Regions from separate parts of the Qipengyuania sp. RANM35 genome, predicted to be linked through region 1. Evidence: predicted binding sites of a transcription regulator. Region 1 holds the regulator's gene; the other holds the start of a gene.
What was found. The regulator LexA, encoded in region 1, represses DNA repair genes until DNA is damaged. The targets are predictions, from matches to a motif close to GTTCCNCNCTTGTTCT.
Positions count from the first base shown of each region.

Region 2: uvrA (excinuclease ABC subunit UvrA) is a predicted target of LexA. The motif match lies at 1,888-1,903, and genes of this name have one in related genera.

Region 1 covers NZ_CM196433.1:1,164,523-1,172,448, reverse strand. Annotated here, with positions in the region: gene RAM60_RS05930 (citrate synthase) at 1-870, opposite strand, end outside; gene gltX (glutamate--tRNA ligase) at 881-2,341, opposite strand; gene RAM60_RS05920 (ComEC/Rec2 family competence protein) at 2,463-4,631, shown strand; gene lexA (transcriptional repressor LexA) at 4,661-5,350, opposite strand; gene trpC (indole-3-glycerol phosphate synthase TrpC) at 5,489-6,274, opposite strand; gene trpD (anthranilate phosphoribosyltransferase) at 6,271-7,263, opposite strand; gene RAM60_RS05900 (anthranilate synthase component II) at 7,260-7,874, opposite strand.
Region 2 covers NZ_CM196433.1:1,499,100-1,507,025, reverse strand. Annotated here, with positions in the region: gene RAM60_RS07505 (M13 family metallopeptidase) at 1-1,630, opposite strand, end outside; gene uvrA (excinuclease ABC subunit UvrA) at 1,915-4,827, shown strand; gene RAM60_RS07495 (ATP-binding protein) at 4,907-6,895, shown strand; gene RAM60_RS07490 (hypothetical protein) at 6,965-7,777, shown strand; gene RAM60_RS07485 (ribosomal protein L7/L12) at 7,774-7,926, opposite strand, start outside.

The sequences.
Region 1 (7,926 bases):
CTCGGTGTAGTGCGGGATGCGATCGGGTGAACCGATCTCCTGCAGCATGTTGAGCGCTGCTTCGTTGGCACCGCCATGCGCCGGACCCCACAGGCACGCGATGCCGGCGGCGATACAGGCGAAGGGGTTGGCGCCCGACGAGCCGGCAAGGCGGACGGTCGAGGTCGACGCGTTCTGTTCGTGGTCGGCATGGAGGATGAAGATACGATCCATTGCACGCTCGATGGCGGGATGGATTTCGTATTCCTCGGCCGGCACGCCGAAGGTCATGCGCAGGAAGTTGCCGGTGTAGCTGAGATCGTTCTTCGGATAGAGGAACGGCTGACCGATGGAGTACTTGTACGCCATCGCGGCGATCGTCGGCATCTTGGCGATCAGGCGGTGACTGCTGATCTTGCGGTGCTCCGGATCGGAGATGTCGGTGCTGTCGTGATAAAATGCCGACAGGGCGCCGACCACGCCGCACATCACGGCCATCGGGTGCGCGTCGCGACGGAAGCCGCGATAGAATGTCGCAAGCTGCTCGTGCAGCATCGTATGGCGACTGATCGTCCAGGTGAAGTCGTCCAGTTCCTTCTGCGAGGGCAACTCGCCATTGAGCAGAAGGTAGCTGACCTCCATGAAGCTCGAATGCTCGGCCAGCTGGCCGATCGGATAGCCGCGGTGGAGCAGGACGCCCTCTTCACCGTCGATATAGGTCAGCGCGCTCTCGCAGCTCGCGGTCGACTTGTAGCCGGGATCGTAAGTGAATGCGCCGGTCTCGCCGTACAGCTTGCGGATGTCGATGACATCGGGTCCGACGCTGCCTTCAAGAACCGGGAATTGGTGGGTCGTGCCACCGAGATCGAGAGTTGCCTGCTTGTCGGCCACGCGTTTCTCCTCAAACTTCCTTTGCTGCTTCTGCCGAGCGGGCCTGCGCGTCGATCCGCGCGAGCGCCTCATCCCTTCCCAGCAGGACCAGCACATCGAAAATACCGGGCGACGTTGTCGTACCGGTCAATGCTGCGCGCATGGGCTGCGCGAGCTTGCCGAGACCCAATCCAAGCGTCTCCGCATACGATTTCGTAGTGGCTTCAAGTCCCTCGATTGTCCAGTCATTTTGCAGGTGCAGCATTTTTGACAGGCCGGAAAGAAGTTCCCGTGCATTGTCGTCCAGAAGTTCCGCCGCCTTCTCAGTCATCGTCAGCGGCCGCTTTGCGAAGAGAAATGCAGCACCTTCAGCAAGTTCATTGGTGGACTTCGCACGCAGCTTCAGGACGGGCATGGCCCTGGTGAGCAATTCCACATCCGCCTTCGGACCGATCTTTTCGGCCACGATCAGCGCCAGGCGTCGGTCATCGGCCTCGCGGATGTAGTGACCGTTGAGGTTCTGCAGCTTCTTGATGTCGAAGCGCGCCGGGCCCTTGCCGACACCGTCGAGATCGAAAAGCTCGACGGCTTCCTCCTTGGTGATCTCCTCGCGGTCGCCATGGCCCCAACCGAGACGCAGCAGGTAGTTGAAAAGCGCCTCGGGAAGCACGCCTTCCTCGTCGCGATAGGCCTCGACACCGACTGCGCCGTGACGCTTCGACATCTTCGCGCCATCGGGGCCGTGGATCAGCGGCACGTGGGCGTAGACCGGATCCGGCCAGTTGCCCTCGATGGCGTTCATGGCGCGGATGATTGGCAGCTGGCGGAACGCGTTGTTGATGTGGTCGTCGCCGCGAATGATGTGAGTGACTCCCATGTCATGGTCGTCCACCACCACCGCCAGCATGTAGGTCGGCGTGCCGTCCGAACGCAGCAGGATGTAGTCGTCGATCTCGCTGTTCTGGACGGTGATCCTGCCCTGGACCGCATCGTCGATTGTGGTCGCGCCTTCGGTCGGCACCTTCAGGCGGATAACGTAGGGCGCACCCGCCGGAGCTTCCGACGGATCGCGGTCGCGCCAGCGGCGGTCATAGCGCAAGGGCCGCTTGGCGGCTCGCTGCTGCTGGCGCATTTCCTCCAGTTCCTCGGGCGTGGCGAAGCACTTGTAGGCATGGCTGGCAGCGAGAAGCTGGTGGGCAACCTCGGCATGACGCTCCGCGCGATCAGACTGGAACATGGGCGCATCGTCGAAATCGAGACCGAGCCAGTCGAGCCCTTCGATGATCTTGTCGATCGCGTCCTGCGTGCTGCGCTTGCGGTCGGTGTCCTCGATCCGCAGCAGCACGCGGCCACCATGATGGCGGGCATAGAGCCAGTTGAAGAGCGCCGTGCGCGCACCGCCGATATGGAGATATCCGGTGGGCGAGGGAGCGAAGCGGGTGACGACCTGTCCGGCAGTCTTTCCGGCGCCGCTCACACTATCGCTTGCCATTGTCTCTCGCTTCCTTTCAAACACTTACATGGCGACGCGGGGGACGCCCTTGATACCGATGGGGGAGGCGGACGATCACGTCCGTCGGGTCGTGCCGCGCCCTTGGCGCATGCGCGCGCTCTTGTCCAGATTCGCGGAGGGTGCGGAAGGGTTGCTCGCGTCGGCCAGGTTCGATCGCGGGCCATGGATTACCGTTGGTTTCGCAGCAGGTATCGGGGCTTGGTTCGGTCTCGCCTCGCCTTGGCAATGGTTGGCGGCCATGGGCATGCTGGCCCTCCTTTCCGCGGGTGCGATTGCATTGTGGCGGAGCCGGGATGGGCGCGCTCACCTGCTCTATGCCACGGTTGCCGTTGCTGTGGCGATTGTAGTCGGCATCGCGGTTGTCTGGCTGCGCTCGGAGATGATCGGGGCCGAGCCCATCGCTGCACCGCGCTTCGAGCGAATGGACGCCCGGATAATCGAACGCGATGAACAGCCGGCGGAGGGAAGGGTGCGCCTTACAGTCGCGGCGAGTGATCCGGAGACCGGCAGGGCGCTTGCTTATCGCATAAACCTTCCCCTTGAGCGGGACTCCTCGGCCTTCCGGGAGGGCGCAAGGATACGCTTTGCCGCGCGCATGATGCCGCCGGCACCGCCGATCGTTCCAAGGGCCTACAATTTCGCCCGGCGTGCCTGGTTCGACGGATTGTCTGCGACGGGTGCGGTGGTCGGCGATGTGGAACTGGTCGAGAGCCCTGGGGAGGGAAGTGCGAAGCTCGCTGGAGTACAGCGAGGCCTTTCCGAATTCGTGCGGGCCCGGCTTTCCGGAGGGGCCGGGTCTATTGCAGCTACTCTTGCGAGCGGAGATCGCGGGGCCATCTCCGAAGCGGACGAGGAGGCCATGCGCGATGCTGGCCTGACGCACCTGCTTTCGATCAGCGGATTGCATGTCAGTGCAGTCATCGCGGCTGCATATGTCCTGACCTTGCGGCTGCTTGCGCTGTGGCCATGGCTGGCCCTGCGCGTCCGTCTGCCATTGGTGGCGGCGGTTGTCGGTGCGGGAATGGGGATCGCATATACATTGCTGACAGGCGCGGAGGTGCCGACTGTTCGCAGCTGTATCGGGGCAGTGCTGGTGCTGATCGCATTGGCATTGGGGCGCGAGCCTTTGTCCATGCGCATGGTCGCAGTGGCAGCGCTGGCAGTCCTGTTACTGTGGCCGGAATCTCTCGTCGGGCCGAGCTTCCAGATGAGCTTCGCCGCCGTGATCGCCATCGTAGCGCTGCACAACTGCGAGCCGGTGAAGCTATTCCTAACTCCCCGCGAGGAGGGGCTAATACGCAAATGGGGCAGGCGCCTGGTCATGCTGTTCGTGACCGGAATGGTCATCGAACTGGCGCTGATGCCGGTTGTGTTGTTCCACTTTCACCGTGCGGGGGTGTACGGCGCATTTGCCAATTTGCTGGCAATTCCCTTGGTGACCTTTGTTTCCATGCCGCTGGTCGCTTTGGCCCTGATGCTCGATGTGGTTGGAGCCGGGGCACCGGTCTGGTGGCTTGCTGGCAAGTCGATCGAGGGCTTGCTTGCCATCGCGCATTTCGTGGCCGACCAGCCAGGGGCCGTGCGGCTTTCGCCCCCGGTTCCCCTGACGGCTATGCTTCTCTTCGTTGCCGGGGCGCTGTGGTTGGCGCTGTGGCACGGTACCAAGAGATTGTGGGGGTTGGTCCCGGTCATGGTTGGAACGCTTTGGATGCTGGTCGCCCCGATGCCCGACGTGCTGGTGACGCGCGACGGGCAGGACCTTGGCATCGTGGAAGCGGGAGAAACGCTGATCGTCCTGCGCGAAAGCAAGGGGGGCTACGCGCGGGACAACCTCATGGAGATCGCCGCAACAAGGAGCGAGCCCATTGCTCTAGCGGACTGGCACAAGGCGAGATGTAGCGATGACTTCTGCATCGTGACGATCGAGCGATCGCGGCGCGATTGGCGATTGCTGATCGCCCGGAGCCGTAACCTGATCGAGGAAAGAGCGCTGGCGACCGCCTGCGCACAAGTCGATATCGTAATCGCGCAGAGATACCTTCCGCGCTCGTGCAAACCGCGATGGGTGCGGATCGATCGGCGCTTTCTCGATCAGGAGGGTGGAACTGCCCTCTACCTTTCTGGCGAACGGATCGAAACGGTCGCCCAAGCAGAAGGCGGGCATGGCTGGTGGTCACCGCACGAGCGAATCTGGAAGAAGGACGGCGCGCCTTTCCCGAAAGAAGAGCGCGCCGCAAGCAGTCCCGCTAAGACATTTGCCGGACACTGAGCTTCTTTCGAGCGCAGTGTCGTCTCCGGTCAATGGTAGCGTCGTAGCAGACCTGCGAGTTTGCCCTGAACCTTGACCCGATGCGGTTCGTAGATCTGCGGCTCGTAGGCCCCATTCGCCGGATCGAGCCGAACACGACCCGCCTCACGGCGCAGGTACTTGAGCGTCGCCTCCTCGTTGTCGACAAGGGCCACGACGATCTCTCCGTCACGAGCACTGTCCGTGCGGCGGACGAGGGCGAAGTCACCGTCGAAAATACCTGCCTCGATCATCGAGTCACCGGACACCTCGAGCGCATAGTGTTCACCCGGACCGAGCAGTGCAGCTGGGACAGGCATGCTCGACTGACCTTCGATGGCCTCGATCGGCGCGCCCGCGGCAATGCGGCCGTGGAGCGGGACCTCGATGATGTCGTTGGCCGGAGCTGGGGCCGGAGCGCGAGGTGCGGCAGCAGCGATGACCGCGTCATTTGCAGCCCGCGGCCGTGACGCGCTGGTTACGGCGTCTTCCGGAAGCTTCACGACTTCCAGCGCACGAGCCCGGTTGGGCAGGCGCCGGATGAACCCGCGTTCCTCAAGCGCGGAGATCAGGCGGTGGACGCCGGACTTGCTCTTGAGGTCGAGCGCCTCCTTCATTTCTTCGAAGCTGGGCGAAATTCCCGTCTCCTCCAGCTTCTGCTGGATGAAGCGGATCAACTCGTGCTGCTTGGCGGTCAGCATGACTGCGAAACTCCCGTGTCGCCTGTTCACAACCGTGTGAACGAATGTGGAACAATTAGGCAACCCGAATCGCCAAGTCAAGCAATTCAGCCATTTTCGAGCTATCGGGTGTGGAACAAGTGTTCGTGGTACGTCCCGCTAGCCGCAAAGCAGTGCGCGCGTTGCAGATGCGACGTCGCCCTGTCGCATCAGGCTCTCGCCGACGAGAAAGCTGCGCACCCCGGCACTAGCGAGCCGAACACAATCGGCATGCGTTGCGATACCGCTTTCCCCTACCAGCAAGGTGCCCTCTGGCGCCAGGGGAGCCAGACTTTCGGTAGTCGCGAGGTCGGTGACGAACGTCCGCAGATCGCGATTATTGACTCCGATAAGGCGCGATTCGAGCGCTGACGCTCGCTCCATTTCGGATTCGTCGTGAACCTCGACAAGCACGTCCATGCCATGTTCAATCGCGGCCGCTTCGATTTCACGCATTTCCGCATCCTCGAGGGCTGCGACAATGATTAGGATTGCGTCCGCTCCGATTGCACGCGCTTCGGTGACTTGCCACGGGTCGACCATGAAATCCTTGCGCAGGACGGGAAGGTCGCAAGCAGCGCGGGCCGCGACTAGATAATCCTCGTGCCCCTGGAAGTACGGCGCGTCGGTAAGGACGGAGAGGCATGCCGCACCACCCGCGGCATAGTCGCGTGCGTGCTGGGCGGGATGGAAGTCTTCCCGGATCAATCCCTTGGACGGCGAAGCTTTCTTCACTTCTGCGATCAGTCCGAAGCCTTCTGCCTGCGCTTTCTCAAGTGACGCCCTGAAACCGCGAGGTGCGGATTGCTCGCTGGCCAATGCCGCAAGTTCGGCAAGTGAACGCATCGCCTTGCGCGCTGCAACTTCCTCGCGCTTGGTGGCGCAGATTTCGAGGAGCTTGTTCATCGGGCCATCTCGATCCAGCGCGAGAGAAGGGACTTCGTCGCTCCCGAATCCAATGCTTCGGCCGCCAGCTCAGCACCCTCGGCCCAGTCGTCAGTACGCCCGGCGACCATCAGCGCGGCGGCGGAATTGAACTTCACCGTCTCGCGATAGGCGCTTTGTTCGCCGTCGAGCAGCGCGGCCAGTGCCTTCGCATTATGTGCCGGATCCCCGCCACGGATCGCCTCGAGCGGAGCGTGATCCAATCCCGCCATGGTCGCATCGACGCGCTTCATGGCAAATTCGTGCCCGGTTACGTCCGCCATCTCGTTGCCTCCGGCGAGGCTCAGCTCGTCCAGCCCCTCGTCGCCCGAGACGATGAAGGTTCGCTCCGTGCCAAGGCGTGCGGTCGCATCGCCATAGATCGAGACGTAGCCTGGGCGCGCGATGCCGATCAGCTGGCGCTTGATCCCGACCGGATTCGACAACGGACCCATGAGGTTGAAGATCGTCCGCCGGCCCAGTTGCTTGCGAATTGGCTGGATGCGCACCATCGCCGGGTGGTGGTTGGGTGCGAAGAGGAAGCAGATGCCGAGTTCGGCCAGCGTCTTTTCCGCAGTCCGCCCTGCTGCCGCCATGTCGAGCCCGAGTACTTCGAGCGTGTCGGCCACACCCGAAAGCGAGGAAATCGCCCGGTTTCCATGTCGCGCTACAGGCACGCCGCAGGAAGCAACCACCAAGCCAACGGCGGTCGAGACGTTGAGCGTGTGGTGCCCGTCGCCACCGGTGCCGCATACGTCGATCGCGTTGCCCGGCCCGGCCACGGGGATGTAGCGCGCTCGCAAGGCCCGCGCCGCGCCGGCGATCTCGTCGGCAGTCTCGCTGCGCTCGGTCATGGCGAGGAGGAAGCGGGCGATCTCCTCGTCGCTGGCATCGCCGTCGAGGATCCAGCCGAAGACCTCCTCGGCCTCGCTTTCGGTCATGTGCGGAACGGCAAGCGGCAGGTGCTTCATGCGATTTCGCGCGCCTCGATCCCGCAGAGCGCGAGGAAGTTCGCGAGCAGGGCATGGCCGTGCTCGGTGGCGATGCTCTCGGGGTGAAACTGCACGCCGTGGATCGGCAGTTCCCGGTGGCGGAATCCCATTACGCTGCTGCCGTCGAGTCCGGGCGTCTCGCTGGTTGCATTCACTAGCAGCTCGTCGGGAATGTCCTCGACCACCAGCGAGTGATAACGGGTAGCAGTGAAAGGTGACGGCAGTCCGGCGAAGACGCCGCTGCCGTCATGCGTCACGGGTGACGTCTTGCCATGCATCAGCCCGCCGCGGACCACATTGCCGCCAAAGTGCTGCCCTATGGACTGGTGTCCGAGACATACGCCGAGCAACGGCTTTCCGGCATCGGCGCATGCCGCCACGAGGTCGAGACTGACGCCGGCCTCGTTCGGCGTGCATGGCCCCGGCGAGATCAGGAACCCGGCAGCGCCGCTCGAAATCGCCTGGCCGGCCGAAATGGCGTCATTGCGAACCACCTCCACGCCTGCGCCCAGCTCCATCAGGTAATGGACAAGGTTGAAGGTGAAGCTGTCGTAATTGTCTATGACAAGGATGGTACGGCTGTCGGTCATTCGTGGCGTCAATGGCGGCGCGAGGCCGCTCTATCAAGCAAGATAAGCTGGA
Region 2 (7,926 bases), 330 kb from region 1:
TGGCGTCGATCTTGCGGCCCTGGTCGTCGAAGCCGTGGCTGATCTCGTGGCCGATCACCACGCCGATCGCGCCATAGTTGACCGCAGGGTCGGCATAAGCGTCGAAGAACGGCGGCTGGAGGATGCCCGCGGGGAAGACCATCTTGTTCTCGAGCCCGCCGTTGTAGGCGTTCACGGTCTGCGGGTTCATGCCCCATTTGCTGCGATCGACCGGCTTTCCGAGGTCGCTCATGGCATAGTCGGCGTTGAACTTCGTCGCCGCGACAATGTTGTCGTAGAGGCTGGTGGAGTTGATCGTCAGCTGCGAGTAATCGCGGAACTCCTTGGGATAGCCGACCATCACGTCCATCTTCTGGAGCTTCTCGATGGCGGCGGCCTTGGTATCGCTGCTCATCCATTCATTGCCGCGGATGCGGTCGGCCATGGCGAGCTTCAGGTTGCCGACCAGCTCGTCCATGCGGGTCTTGGCGATCTTGGGGAAGTATTCCGCGACATAGGCCTCGCCGACCAGTTCGCCGAGCTGGCCGTCGATCAGGTCGACCGCCCGCTTCCAGCGCGCACGCTGCTCGCTGACGCCCGACAGCGTGCTGGTGAAGGCGAACTTGCTGTCGACCATCTTCTTGTTGAGATAGGGCGACGCCTGGTCCGAAATCCGCGCCTTCTGCCACAGCTTAAGCGTGTCGAGGTCGGTCTTTTCATACAGCGCGGCGATGGCCTTCACCGCAGTGTTGTCGGTGACGATGATGCGCTCTTGTTCGGGGATATTGTTCCCCTCGAAGAATGCACCCCAGTCGACACCGGGGGCATAGGCGGCGAGCTCGGCAGTCGACATCGGATTGTTGATCTTGTCGATGTCGCGGGTCTTCTCATTGTCCCAATTGAGCTCGGCAAGGTAGGTCTCGAAGGTCATAACCCGGCTTGCCGCAGCGCGCGGCTCGGCAACGCCGATGGCGCGGAAGGTCCGTTCGAGATAGTCGAGATAGGCGCCACGCTGGCTCGCGAACTTGGCGTCGAAGTAATAGTCCTTCTCGGGAAGCCCAAGCCCGGCAGAACCGAGCCACAGCGTGTTCATCGTCGGGTCGTCGGGGTCGGCATAGGGACCGCTGCCGAACAGCGTGCCGCCGAACTTCTCGTAGGTCGAACCCATGAAGCGGGCGAATTCGACCTTGTCGCCGATCTCGTCGACCTTGGCGAGGTCACGCTTGAGCGGGGCGATCCCGGCCTTCTCGATCGCTTTCTCGTCCATGAAGGTCTTGTAAAGCGCGCCGTGCTGCGTACCGGCGGGCGCCTCGGTGATGAGCCCGTTGACCTGGCTCGTTACGTCCTCTCGAAGGTTGTAGAACGATCCGACCGAAGGACGATCGCCCGGGATCTCGGTGCGGTCGATCCACGCCCCGCTGGCGTAACGCTCGAAGTCGTCGCCCGGGTCGGCGTTGAGGTCGCGGGTGGTGAGATCGAGGCCGTATTCGCCGATCTTGGCCTGGCCCGTGACGACGATCACGTCGGCCGAGGCACCATCCGCCGTGGCACTCGGCTCGGCGTGCGCGGAAACGGCAGGAAGGGCAAATGCGAGGCCGAGCGCGAGCGCCGAAGTGGCCTTCGCCCGAGCGAGAATGCGATTGCGATACATGGAATGGTCCCCTGACAATACAGTGGTCGACGGCTATCACCGCTGCCTGGAGCGCGGCATTCGTTGGTCGGCGAACGACAGGGGATTGTCGGCGGATGTCGGACCACGTCCGCCCAGCGACTTGGAGGTGTGCCTCCTCTTACACGCGGACTTGCAAGGCGGGCCCCAGACCCCACATGGCGGGGGCTCGTTTTCGTCGGGACGGAGGCGCGACGGGCACGGTTTGGTGCACAAGCCTTGCGGCGCCTTGACCAACGCGAACAATTCAGGAACAAACCTACTTCATGGCACTCACCACAATCTCCGTCCGCGGCGCGCGCGAGCACAACCTCAAGGGCATCGACATCGACCTGCCGCGCGATGCGCTGATCGTGATCACCGGCCTTAGCGGCTCGGGCAAGTCGAGCCTCGCCTTCGACACGATCTATGCCGAGGGACAGCGGCGTTATGTCGAGAGCCTGAGCGCATATGCGCGCCAGTTCCTGGAGATGATGCAGAAGCCCGATGTCGAGCATATCGACGGCCTCAGCCCCGCGATCAGCATCGAGCAGAAGACCACCAGCCGCAACCCACGCTCGACCGTGGCCACGGTGACCGAGATCTACGACTACATGCGCCTGCTTTGGGCACGCGTGGGCGTGCCCTATTCGCCCGCCACCGGCCTGCCGATCGAGGCGCAGACCGTGTCCAACATGGTCGACCGGGTGATGGCGCTGCCCGAGGGCACACGGCTCTACCTGCTCGCGCCGGTAGTGCGCGGGCGCAAGGGTGAATACCGCAAGGAACTGGCCGAGTGGCAGAAAGCCGGCTTCACCCGCGTGCGCATCGACGGCGAAATGTACCCGATCGAGGAAGCGCCCGCGCTCGACAAGAAATACAAGCACGACATCGAGGTGGTGGTCGACCGTATCGCGGTGAAGGAAGGCATCGAGACGCGGCTGGCGGACTCGTTCGAACAGGCGCTCAAGCTCGCCGAGGGGCTGGCCTATGTCGACCTCGCGGATGGAGTGGTGCCGGGGCGCGAGGCTGAAGAGCAGGGCGGGGCGATGAAGGGCGCTGGCCTGCCCGCCAACCGCATCGTCTTCTCCGAGAAGTTCGCCTGTCCGGTCTCCGGCTTCACCATCGAGGAGGTCGAACCGCGGCTGTTCTCGTTCAACGCGCCGCAGGGGGCCTGCCCGACCTGCGACGGGATCGGCGAGAAGCAGCTGTTCGACCCGCAGCTGGTCGTGCCGAACGAGGCGCTCAGCCTCAAGAAGGGCGCGGTAGTGCCCTGGGCCAAGTCGAACCCGCCGAGCCCCTATTACATGCAGGTCCTCGCCTCCCTCGCCAAGGAATACGAGTTCAGCCTCGAAACCCCGTGGGAGGATTTCGACCGCGAGATCCGCGACATCATCCTGTTCGGCACGAAGGGCAGGGCGATCCCGCTGACCTTCAAGGACGGGCGCAAGGAATACACCGTGCGCAAGCCGTTCGAGGGCGTCATCGGCAACCTCAACCGCCGCATGCTGCAGACCGAGAGCGCGTGGATGCGCGAGGAGCTGGCCAAGTTCCAGACCGCGCAGCCGTGCGAGACCTGCAACGGCAAGCGCCTCAACGAGAAGGCGCTGGCGGTGAAGATCGCGGGCACGGACATCGCTACCCCGACCAAGATGAGCGTGTCGGATGCCAAGGCATATTTCCTCGCGCTGCCCGACCAGCTGACCGACACGCAGCAGCAGATCGCCAAGGCGATCCTCAAGGAGATCAACGAGCGGCTGGGCTTCCTCGACAATGTCGGGCTCGACTACCTCAACCTCGACCGGACCAGCGGCACGCTGTCAGGGGGCGAGAGCCAGCGCATCCGCCTCGCCTCGCAGATCGGCAGCGGGCTGTCGGGCGTGCTCTACGTCCTCGACGAGCCCAGCATCGGCCTCCACCAGCGCGACAACGACCGGCTGCTGGAAACGCTCAAGCGCCTGCGCGATCTCGGCAACACGGTCATCGTTGTCGAGCATGACGAGGACGCCATCCGCGCCGCCGACCATGTGGTCGACCTCGGCCCGGGTGCGGGCGTCCACGGGGGCGAGGTGGTCGCCGAAGGCACGCTGAAGCAGGTGCTCAAGTCGAAGAAGTCGCTCACTGCCGCCTATCTCAACGGCACGCGCGAAATCGAGGTGCCAAGCAAGCGCCGCAAGGGCAACGGCCACAAGCTCACCGTCCATGGCGCGCGGGCGAACAACCTCAACGACGTCACCGCCTCGATCCCGCTCGGCACCTTCACCTGCATCACCGGCGTGTCGGGCAGCGGCAAGTCGTCCTTCACCATCGACACGCTCTACGCCTCCGCCGCGCGCCAGCTGAACGGGGCGCGGGTGGTCGCGGGCGCGCACGACAAGGTCACCGGCCTGGAATATTGCGACAAGGTGATCGAGATCGACCAGTCGCCCATCGGCCGCACCCCGCGCTCCAACCCGGCGACCTACACCGGCGCCTTCACCCAGATCCGCGACTGGTTCGCCGGCCTCCCCGAAAGCCAGGCCCGCGGCTACAAGCCCGGGCGCTTCAGCTTCAACGTCAAGGGCGGCCGGTGCGAGGCGTGCCAGGGCGACGGGCTGATCAAGATCGAGATGCACTTCCTCCCCGACGTCTACGTCACCTGCGAGGAATGCCACGGCAAACGCTACAACCGCGAAACGCTGGAGGTGAAGTTCAAGGGCCACTCCATCGCCGACGTGCTCGACATGACGATCGAGGACGCGGAGGAGTTCTTCAAGGCCGTCCCCCCGATCCGCGACAAGATGCACATGCTGAACGAGGTCGGCCTCGGCTACGTCAAGGTCGGCCAGCAGGCGACGACGCTGTCAGGGGGCGAGGCGCAGCGGGTGAAGCTCGCCAAGGAGCTCAGCCGCCGCAGCACCGGGCAGACGCTCTACATCCTCGACGAGCCGACCACGGGCCTCCATTTCGAGGATGTCCGCAAGCTCCTCGAAGTGCTCCACCGGCTGGTCGACCAGGGCAATTCGGTGGTGGTGATCGAACACAATCTCGACGTCATCAAGACCGCCGACTGGATCCTCGACCTCGGCCCCGAAGGCGGCGTGCGCGGTGGCGAGATCGTGGCCGAAGGGACGCCGGAAGCCGTGGCACGCGAGCCGCGGAGCTTTACGGGCCAGTACCTCGCGCCGATGCTGGAGCGGGTTAGCGAGGCGGCGGAGTAGGCTTTTGGTTTACTGTACAATTTTCACTGGCTAGTGCTGGATCCAATATTGCGATCTTGCAGAAAAGCGGGGAGTTCAGATGGGTGAAGAAGTGTTTTCGATCGACGGGTTCGATCCGTTGGCGACGGACTATGGAGCCACTGAGAATGAGGCACTTTTGAACGATGCCAACCGCCGAATAGTACAGAACATTCTGAAATCTTATACCGGCTATTATGATCTTTTCGCGGAGACCATTCAAAACTCACTCGACGCTATGGAGTCTAAGCAACGCTTGCTTGATGATAACAGTTATAAGCCCAAGCTTTGGATCACGATCGATATCAAGAACGAGTCCGTTCGTGTGGTCGACAACGGGACCGGCATGTCGATGGATGAATTTCGGTTTTTCTTGAAACCGAACGTGAGCTTCAAGGATCCAAAGGGTAATCGCGGACAGAAGGGCGTCGGCGCAACTTTTCTTGCCTACGGATTTTCAGTATTAAGAACTCACACAAGATCTAAGGGCGGCGACATTGCGGCGATCCTTCGGAACGGGAGGCAGTGGGCCCAAGATCACGGCGGCACCATCCCCAGGCCTGCATTTGAGGCGGAAGACTTCCGCGTTCCTGAGTTATCTCCAGGGGAGACGGGGACTGCGGTGGAGGTGATTCTTAGCGGACTTTCAGGTGAACGTCCGCGAGATCTAAGCTGGCAAGGTGCTAGAAATGCAAAGCAGTGGTACGATGTACTTCGTATCAAGAGTCCGCTGGGAGGTGTGTATCTCCATTCCTCGAAATTCTTTCCCAGGGTTTGGCTTAAGGTAGTCGATCTGGATGGATCGGAATCCATTCATGAGGCCGAGCAGCCAGAATACTTTTACCCTCATGAGATGGAGGACATTAAAGTTGCCACCGTCAAAGATGTCGAGGCTTCTCTCCAGAAAATTCAGGGCAGTGCGGAGCAACGCTTTGCAAAGCTCGGAAGTGAATTCAAGCGATTAGACTGCCTTTGGGAAATCTACGACAAACAAAACCTGGTGGACGCTGAAGGCTGGTTCGCTTCCGCACTCGACGATGAAGATCGGTCTTTGATCGAACGCCATAATGTCGTGATCTACGCTGCATTCCTCCGCTCAGCGAAGATGTGGGCAACATTCAACGACGACGAGCTAAAGCTTCGCAAGGGGCAACGGATTATCCATGGTGGCTTACAAATGGCATCCGACTTTATGGTGCAGGGTGACCTCTCGATAATTCCCCTCACAAGCACAATCGGTTACCAAGCAAATACCCATGTAGTCGCGCACTTCACAGATGGTAGCCCTGATATGGGCCGAAAAGTCTTCCAGCCTGAACTTAAGGAGTTGGCTGACAAGATTGCGGTAAGATGCGTGACGATTTTCAAGCGTTACCTCCAACACTTGAAGCCTGACACCGGCGCAACCGGTGGCGCGCCTGACCGAGACTTGCATGAGTGGAAGAAGGCCCAGGAAGAGTATCGCAACAAAAGTGGGCTAAGTTTAAGCTTTGAGGGAGGCAAAATAGCCATCCTTTCTAAACCACAGCAAGAACAAGATGTGATTGCGCTATTCCATGAACTAATCGGACGAGGAGCGCTGTATGGCTATGAGTTTTTTGCTACGTCTCAGCATGATCGATACGATTCCCTATTTCAGTTGAATTATACAGATGAGGACAGGGCAAAGTTCTCGAAAGCGAATAACCTTTTGGGAGTAGACTCGAGTTTGGGATTTCCATATTTGTCAGAGCCAAGAGTTCTTGAATATAAATTTGACTTGGATGCACTTGTTCGAGAGTTTGCAAGTGAAGTTAAATATCCAAGCCACATAAATCTGGTCGTTTGTTGGAAAGCTGAGAAACAGTGGAGGGAAAAATATTATTTGAATTCTCTACTTGTCGGAGATGAAGGCGGCGCTCGATTGTCATTTGGGGCCACTCATCAAGCCTTTCCTGACTCCGGTGGGTCACAACCTGACTTCGAAGTAATAATTCTAGAAGACCTTCTCAACTTTATCACCGATCCGGAAGGCGAAATCGCGAGGCAAAAAATTCGGTATAAGGACTGAGAGTAGCCCTGTCCTACACCCCAATCCCCGCATAACTAACCCGGTTCACTCCACTCCATGAGGTGAACCATGAACGCCCTCGTCACCGTAACCACTGCCCCCCACACCATCTTCACTCCGCGCGCGCAGGGGGAGTTTCTCGAGAGCCTCCAGCTCAATGGCAATGTCCGGCTCGCCTGCCGCGCGGCGCGGGTTTCGGCGCAGACAGCCTATCGCGCGCGGCGGCGCTCTGTGGCCCTTGCGCGGGCGTGGGATGCGGCGCTGCTCGCGGCGCGAGACCATGCCGAGGAAGTGCTCGCCGACCGGGCCCTGAACGGGGTGGAGGAGGCGGTGTTCTACCACGGCGAGGAGGTCGCGCGGCGCCGCCGCTATGACAGCCGCCTGCTGCTCGCGCATCTCGTCCGGCTCGACCGCATGGCCGAGCGGCCCGAGGTCCAGGCCGCGCTTGCGCTGCTCGACGGGCAGATCGAGGGGCTGGCGCGCGGCGAGGAACTGTCCGATCCTGCCCCTGCCGCCTGCCCTCACGCGGAGAGGGGGGAAAAACGCCAGGACCGTGTTCCACCTGTTCCATCCTGTAGGGATTGCGGGGGCGATTGCGACATTCCCCATGCCGATCTGGGGCCGGACGATTGCCAGTGGTACCCGAACCGCGTGGCGCGGATGGAGGAGGCGCGGCCCGACCTTGCGGACACGCCCGACGAACTCGCCCGCGAACTGGCCGGGAAGCGGGGCGAGGACTGGGAGGAATGCGCCGACGCGATCGAGGGCTTCCAGCTCGAGGCCTTCGAGGCCGGCGGGCACGAATGGTGGCTGGTCACCGACGAGCCGGAAATGCTCGACTCGATCCTCCACGACTATTGCGAGGAGGATGAGGGGAGTTAGGGCCTTTCGACCAGGTCCTTGGCTTCCTTGAGGCCGAGGCCGGTCCGCTTGCGCACCAGCTTGATCGCCTCGATCTTGCGCCCCGCCGCCAGTGCCGCGGCCACATCGGGATCGGCGAGCGCCTTGTGCGCTTCGGCGGGGCTGACGGG